DNA from 2 places in the Bacillus cereus group sp. BfR-BA-01316 genome. Region 1 is predicted to be linked to the other one. Evidence: predicted binding sites of a transcription regulator. Region 1 holds the regulator's gene; the other holds the start of a gene.

Region 1 (3,428 bases):
AAGCAATAAAAGAAAGCGCATTCGAAATTGTAGCAATCAACGCAAGCTATCCATCCGAAACGTTAGCACATTTAATTAAATATGATACAGTACATGGTAAGTTTGACGGAACAGTGGAAGCATTTGAAGATCATTTATTAGTAGATGGGAAAATGATTCGCCTTTTAAACAACCGCGATCCAAAGGAATTGCCTTGGAAAGAATTAGGTGTTGAAGTTGTAATTGAAGCAACTGGTAAATTTAACTCGAAAGAAAAAGCAATTCTTCATGTTGAAGCTGGAGCGAAAAAAGTTATTTTAACAGCACCTGGTAAAAATGAAGATGTAACAATTGTAGTTGGTGTGAACGAAGACCAATTAGATATTACAAAACATACCGTTATTTCAAATGCATCTTGTACAACAAACTGTTTAGCGCCTGTTGTAAAGGTGTTAGATGAGCAGTTCGGAATTGAAAACGGTTTAATGACAACTGTTCACGCTTATACAAATGACCAAAAAAATATTGATAACCCACATAAAGATTTAAGAAGAGCGCGTGCTTGCGGACAGTCTATCATTCCGACAACGACGGGTGCCGCGAAAGCGCTTGCAAAAGTTCTTCCACACTTAAACGGAAAACTCCATGGTATGGCACTTCGTGTACCAACACCAAACGTGTCTCTTGTTGATTTAGTAGTAGACGTAAAACGTGATGTAACAGTTGAAGATATTAATGAAGCATTCAAAACTGTTGCAAACGGTGCGTTAAAAGGAATTGTAGAATTCAGCGAAGAGCCTTTAGTGTCTATCGACTTTAATACAAATACACACTCAGCTATTATTGATGGTTTATCTACAATGGTAATGGGTGAGCGTAAAGTGAAAGTACTTGCTTGGTATGATAACGAGTGGGGCTACTCTCGTCGTGTTGTAGATCTTGTAACGTTAGTTGTAGATGAATTAGCAAAACAAGAAAATGTACAACATATTTAAGTGAAATAGAGGGAGGGCAAGTGAATATTTGCCCTCTTTTTTTATTTTTTTCTGAAAAGAAAAAATTATAGGAGTATATTTTCAAATATTGGACAGACCAAAAAACGTTGTGATTACTGTATTTGTGAATCATTTATTTTTTTTAGGGAAAAGTAAAGAGGAAATTATGACAGAAAATCGAAAAAACTGTTGTTGCAAAATGAAAATAAACAAAGTATACTAACACTCGTAAACTTAAGAGCTGAGGTACGTAGTCACTACTTAAAGGGTTAGGACCTCTCTGGACTAACTTTCCCCCGTGGTAGTGGAGCAAGCCAAATTGCAAATTAGTTTTCAATTCGAACAGTTAGAATAAATTTACAAGGGGGAACTGTAGAATGGATACTATGGATACGATGGGTCGTCACGTGATCGCTGAACTTTGGGATTGCGATTTCGACAAGCTTAATGACATGCCGTATATTGAACAATTATTTGTGGATGCAGCACTAAGAGCTGGTGCTGAAGTACGTGAGGTTGCTTTTCATAAATTTGCACCACAGGGTGTAAGTGGAGTAGTAATTATCTCGGAATCACATTTAACAATTCATAGCTTTCCGGAGCACGGTTACGCAAGTATTGATGTTTATACTTGTGGGGATCGTATTGATCCAAATGTTGCTGCAGAATATATTGCAGAAGGTTTAAACGCGAAAACGCGTGAGAGCATCGAGCTTCCTCGAGGCACTGGTAGCTTCGAAATTAAGCAGAGAGAAACAAAAGCTCTTTAAAAAAGAACATAATTGATTTAAAATGTAAAGAGGTGTATAATGCACCTCTTTTTTAGTTTATATAAAATAGGATCACGATATGTAATAACTTAGAGTGGTCATTATAGAAGAATGAGTTATATAATATTGTATATATATTTTCACATGTAGGTGAGTAGCGAAAGAATAAAGATTATAGTGTAAAGGAGTGAATGAATTGCGTTGTCCATCCTGTTTTCATAATGGAACAAGAGTGTTAGATTCGCGTCCGGTAGACGAGGGGCGCTCTATTCGAAGGAGAAGAGAGTGTGAAAGTTGTTTAAGTCGCTTTACGACATTTGAAAGAGTAGAAGAATCACCTCTTATCGTTGTTAAAAAAGAAGGAACACGAGAAGAGTTTAATAAAGAGAAAATTTTACGCGGTTTAATTAAAGCGTGTGAAAAAAGACCTGTATCTTTAAGGCAGTTAGAGGAAGTAACGCAAAGTGTGGAGCGTGAACTTCGTAACTTAGGTATATCAGAAGTGAAAAGTGATATGATTGGTGAGATTGTTATGGAAGAACTTCGTGATATTGATGATGTTGCTTACGTACGTTTTGCTTCTGTGTATCGTCAATTTAAAGATTTAAATGTATTTATTGAAGAATTAAAAGATATACTGCAAAAAGAGAGAGAGTAGAAGGAATCTCTTTATATACTGTAAGTAAACGAGATAAGAGAGCTAGAAGCGGAAGCTAATAGCTCTTTTTCGCTAATAAAGTGAAACTTTAATCATTGGGGGGTGTTCATCCCCAATGATTATTAGTTGAACCAATCGGGCATTTACGGGAAGTTATCTCCCACCTAACTTCCTCGCATTCGCCGAATTTTGAGGTGGGAGTCTTACTGCCCGTTAATGCGGGATAAATTATATAATAAAGATAGAACGAGTGAAATATAGGTTAGATTGGATGAGAGAAAGGAAAAGCAAGAATGGAAAAACAGTCATGGATGGAGCTATTGCCGATTGATCGTTATAAAGTAAGTGCGAAAGGGTTGTTACATAATTACGACCGGAAAGTATTAACGATGTTGTATCAGCCGTTAATAGGTAGTAGAGCTTTTAGCTTATACATGACGCTATGGGGAGAGTTAGAGCAAGATCGTGTGTTTGGAAAAGAGAATACACATCACTCCCTTATGGTGACTATGCAAATGCAACTTCCTGAAATATATGGGGAACGAGTAAAGTTAGAAGCGATTGGTCTTTTAAATGTATATATTAAGAAAGAAAAAGATATTCGAATGTTTATATATGAATTGCAACCACCTTTATCTCCGAAGCAGTTTTTTGATGATATTGTTTTAAGTATCTTTTTATATAATCGCTTGAGTCGGACAAAATACAACCAAGTAAAGCAATATTTCTTAGAAGAAGAATTCGATTTTGCTTCTTATGAAAATGTTACGCGCTCCTTCAACGATGTATTTGATTCTTTTAACCCAGGTCAGTTTGAACATGCGCAAGAAGAACTGCGTATCCCGAAAACGACAACTATGCCAAATAACGAGAATGGGGATGCCCCGAAAGTTTGGAATGATTTCTTTGATTTCTCTTTATTTGTAGACGGACTATCAGCGCTTGTTCCTAAAAAGGCGATTACAGATCAAGTGCGAGAATGTGTCATTACACTCGCTTATGTGTACGGTGTGGATGCGTTATCGA
Region 2 (3,428 bases), on a different contig from region 1:
AGTGAAAGAAGGCGAATAGAAATGTTTGTAGCAGAACATGAAGTTGAAATCCGCTATGCGGAAACAGACCAGATGGGTGTTGTTTACCATTCAAACTATTTAGTGTGGCTAGAACTTGGGCGCACGAAACTTATACAAGAATTAGGATTTTCGTATGTTGAAATGGAGAAAGAGGGAATTATCTCTCCTGTATTAGACTTGCAAATTTCATATCGTAAAGCGATGCGTTACGGAGAAAAAGCAATTGTGAAAACGTGGATTGATACTGTGAGCCCGCTTCGTGTTGTATATGGTTATGAAATTTATAACGGTGATGGCGAGCTTTGTATTACTGCAAGTACAACGAATATTTGTGCGAAAAAAGAAGGGTTCCGCCCTGTATCATTTAAAAAATTATATCCTGAGTGGTATGCGAAATATGAGGAAATTAAAAAGAAATAAAAAAAGCGTGGCAGAAGCCACGTTTTTTTATTTTTCATAATTAAATTGTGGGAAATCATCACCGTCGTTAAGTGTAACTAATAAATTATGTCCATCGAAGAACCACTCATCATCGCCTTCAATAAAGAAGTTAATACCTTCTTCTTGAATTTGAACAGCAGGGTGCGCAGGGTCATCTTTACGAATACCTAAAGAAAGTCCTTTTTGCACAGTACTGCAACCACCGTATTGTACGAAAAAGCGTAGTGTTTCACCTGATTGTAAGTGTAATTCGTTTTTATACCATTGTGCTGCTTCTTTTGTTACGGAAAGATTCATGTATAGTTCCTCCAAATTATGTTGCTTTTTCTTTAGTATAAAAAATAACGCAAAAAGACGCTATTAATATGCTTCACGTTTTCTTTTTGCGTTATGTGGGTTACGATCTTATTTTTGCTTTTTTGAAAAGTTTGCTTTTGGTTCAGTTTTATTTATAATTCGTCCGATATTTGCACGGTGTTTATAAATAACCATACCTGCTAATAAACACATCGCAATAATGAAGATTTTATCCCCGCTAACAATGGATGCAATAACAGCAACGACAGCTGTTACCATAGAAGAAAGTGATACGTATCTTGTTGTAAATAAAAGGCTGAAAAAGACAACAGCTAATATTGCAAAAACAACTGGTGAATAGCATAATAATACCCCGGCAGAAGTTGCAACTGCTTTCCCCCCGCGGAATTTTGCGAAGATCGGATAGACATGTCCAAGAACAGCGGCTAATCCAAACCATAGTGGGTGAATATCTGACCCGAAAATAATCGGTAGAACTGTTGCTAATGTACCTTTTAAAATGTCAGCAATTGTTACGATAAAACCTGCTTTTTTCCCTAATGTACGGAATGTATTAGTTCCGCCTAGATTACCGCTTCCATGCTCACGAATGTCGATTCCATAACCGATTTTTCCAACGACTAATGCAAATGGAATCGAACCGAGTAGATAGGCAACGATAAATAAAAGATATGTAATAACCATGAGTTCAGTCTCCTTTATACAAATGTGTTGATAAAGGGTAAAAAGAGTTTTTCCCGTTTATTGTACCATACATTTGTAAAGAGCACATTTCTTTTTTATAAATGAAAAAGTCATTAATTTTTAAAAAAACTTTCACAGGAATGTTACATTTTTCACAAAAACACTAGAACTATATGTTGTATGATTTTAATCAAAAGACAACAACATGTTGATGGAGGGTTATGAATGTTGAAACAAAATGTACGTGGAGAAGAATTAATGAAAGTATTTGAGACAATTATCCACGGTAATGAACAAGATTTAATGCAGGAAAATGCAAATGTAGATGGCCGATCTCCAATGGGAGTAATGGGAACGTTCGCATCTGAGAGCGCAAAGTATTATGCAGTAGAAAAATTATTATCAGATCAAGTGAAAAAAGCGATAGATCAAAATATATTATATCCACATGATTTAGATTTTTATGCAACAGGAACGACGACTTGTTCACAAATTCCGTTAGCGCAAATGCTTGCTCACGGTTTTCATACTGGACATGGACATATGAGACAACCGCAAGACATTAAAAGTGCGTTGGCGCTTTCTTCAATTGTTTTTCAGGCGAATCAAAATATGCAGCACGGTGGTCAATCGTTTGCGCTCTTTGATATTGATTTAGCTCCATATGTGAGAAAAACAGTAGAGAGACATAAAAAACGATTACAGTCATATCCGCTTACGAAAGAACAAATAGAGGAATTTGCATGGAAAGAAACAGAAAATGATACGTATCAGGCGTGTGAGGCTTTCGTTCATAATTCAAATAGTATGCATAGTAGGGGCGGGGGACAAGTACCATTTATTTCTATTAACTACGGAACAGACACATCGCAAGAGGGAAGACTTTTAATTAAGCAACTTTTAAAAGCGACGCAAGCTGGACTGGGTAAAGGGGAAACACCGATTTTTCCTATTCAAATTTTCAAAATGAAAAAAGGCTTGAACTTTGAAGAGTGTGATCCGAACTATGATTTATTTGAATTAGCGTTAGAAACGACAGCTGAGCGATTATTCCCTAACTTTTCGTTTTTAGATGCTCCGTTTAATGCAGTGTACTATGATGGGCGACCTGAAAGTGAAGTATGTTATATGGGGTGTCGTACTCGTGTTATGTCTAATATACATGGGGAAGAAACAGCAATTGGAAGAGGGAATTTATCGTTTACTTCTATTAATTTAGTGAAATTAGCGCTAATTAGTGGTTCAACAGAAGCGTTTTTTGAAGCGCTAAGTTATTACTTAGATTTGGGCGTTAAGCAATTATTAGAGAGATTTGCTTATCAATGTACAAAGAGAGCAAGAGATTTTCAGTTCTTATATTCACAAGGTGTATGGCGCGGTGGAGAAACGTTACAACCTGAAGATGCTGTGGCACCCATTTTAAAACAAGGGACGTTAAGTCTTGGTTTTATCGGTCTTGCAGAATGTTTAGTAGCGTTAACTGGAAAGCACCATGGAGAAAATGAAGAATCGTGGAAGCTTGGATATGAAATTATTTCCTTTATGAGAGAGAGAATGGATAAGGCGACGGAAGAACATCAACTCAATTTCTCTGTAATTGCAACGCCAGCAGAAGGGTTATCAGGAAAGTTTGTGAAGAAAGATAGAGAAGAATTTGGTGAAATTAGCGGTGTGACAAATCATAATTATTATACAAATTCGTTTCATGTACCGGTGTATTACAATATTCAAGCGATAGATAAAATTCGATTAGAAGGACCGTTCCACGCTCTTTGTAATGGCGGACATATTACGTATATTGAACTAGATGGTGCAGCTGTGCATAATCAAAAGGCGTTAAAGCAAATTGTACAAGCGATGGCGCAGTACGGCGTAGGCTACGGTTCAATTAACCATCCTGTCGATCGTTGTAAGTGCTGTAGTTATCATGGCATTATCGGGAATGAATGTCCGAGCTGCGGAAA

The links. The regulator NrdR, encoded in region 1, represses ribonucleotide reductase genes. The targets are predictions, from matches to a motif close to AACACNATATATNGTGTT.
Region 2: the regulator NrdR is predicted to act here: its motif matches at 1,630-1,647, upstream of MR071_RS06145 (anaerobic ribonucleoside triphosphate reductase).

What each region holds. Positions count from the first base shown of each region.
Region 1 covers NZ_JAKUGX010000012.1:95,992-99,419, forward strand. Annotated here, with positions in the region: gene MR071_RS12125 (glyceraldehyde-3-phosphate dehydrogenase) at 1-974, shown strand, start outside; gene speD (adenosylmethionine decarboxylase) at 1,361-1,744, shown strand; gene nrdR (transcriptional regulator NrdR) at 1,941-2,402, shown strand; gene MR071_RS12140 (replication initiation and membrane attachment family protein) at 2,696-3,428, shown strand, end outside.
Region 2 covers NZ_JAKUGX010000005.1:63,517-66,944, forward strand. Annotated here, with positions in the region: gene MR071_RS06130 (acyl-CoA thioesterase) at 22-441, shown strand; gene MR071_RS06135 (HesB/YadR/YfhF family protein) at 469-759, opposite strand; gene plsY (glycerol-3-phosphate 1-O-acyltransferase PlsY) at 868-1,464, opposite strand; gene MR071_RS06145 (anaerobic ribonucleoside triphosphate reductase) at 1,690-3,428, shown strand, end outside.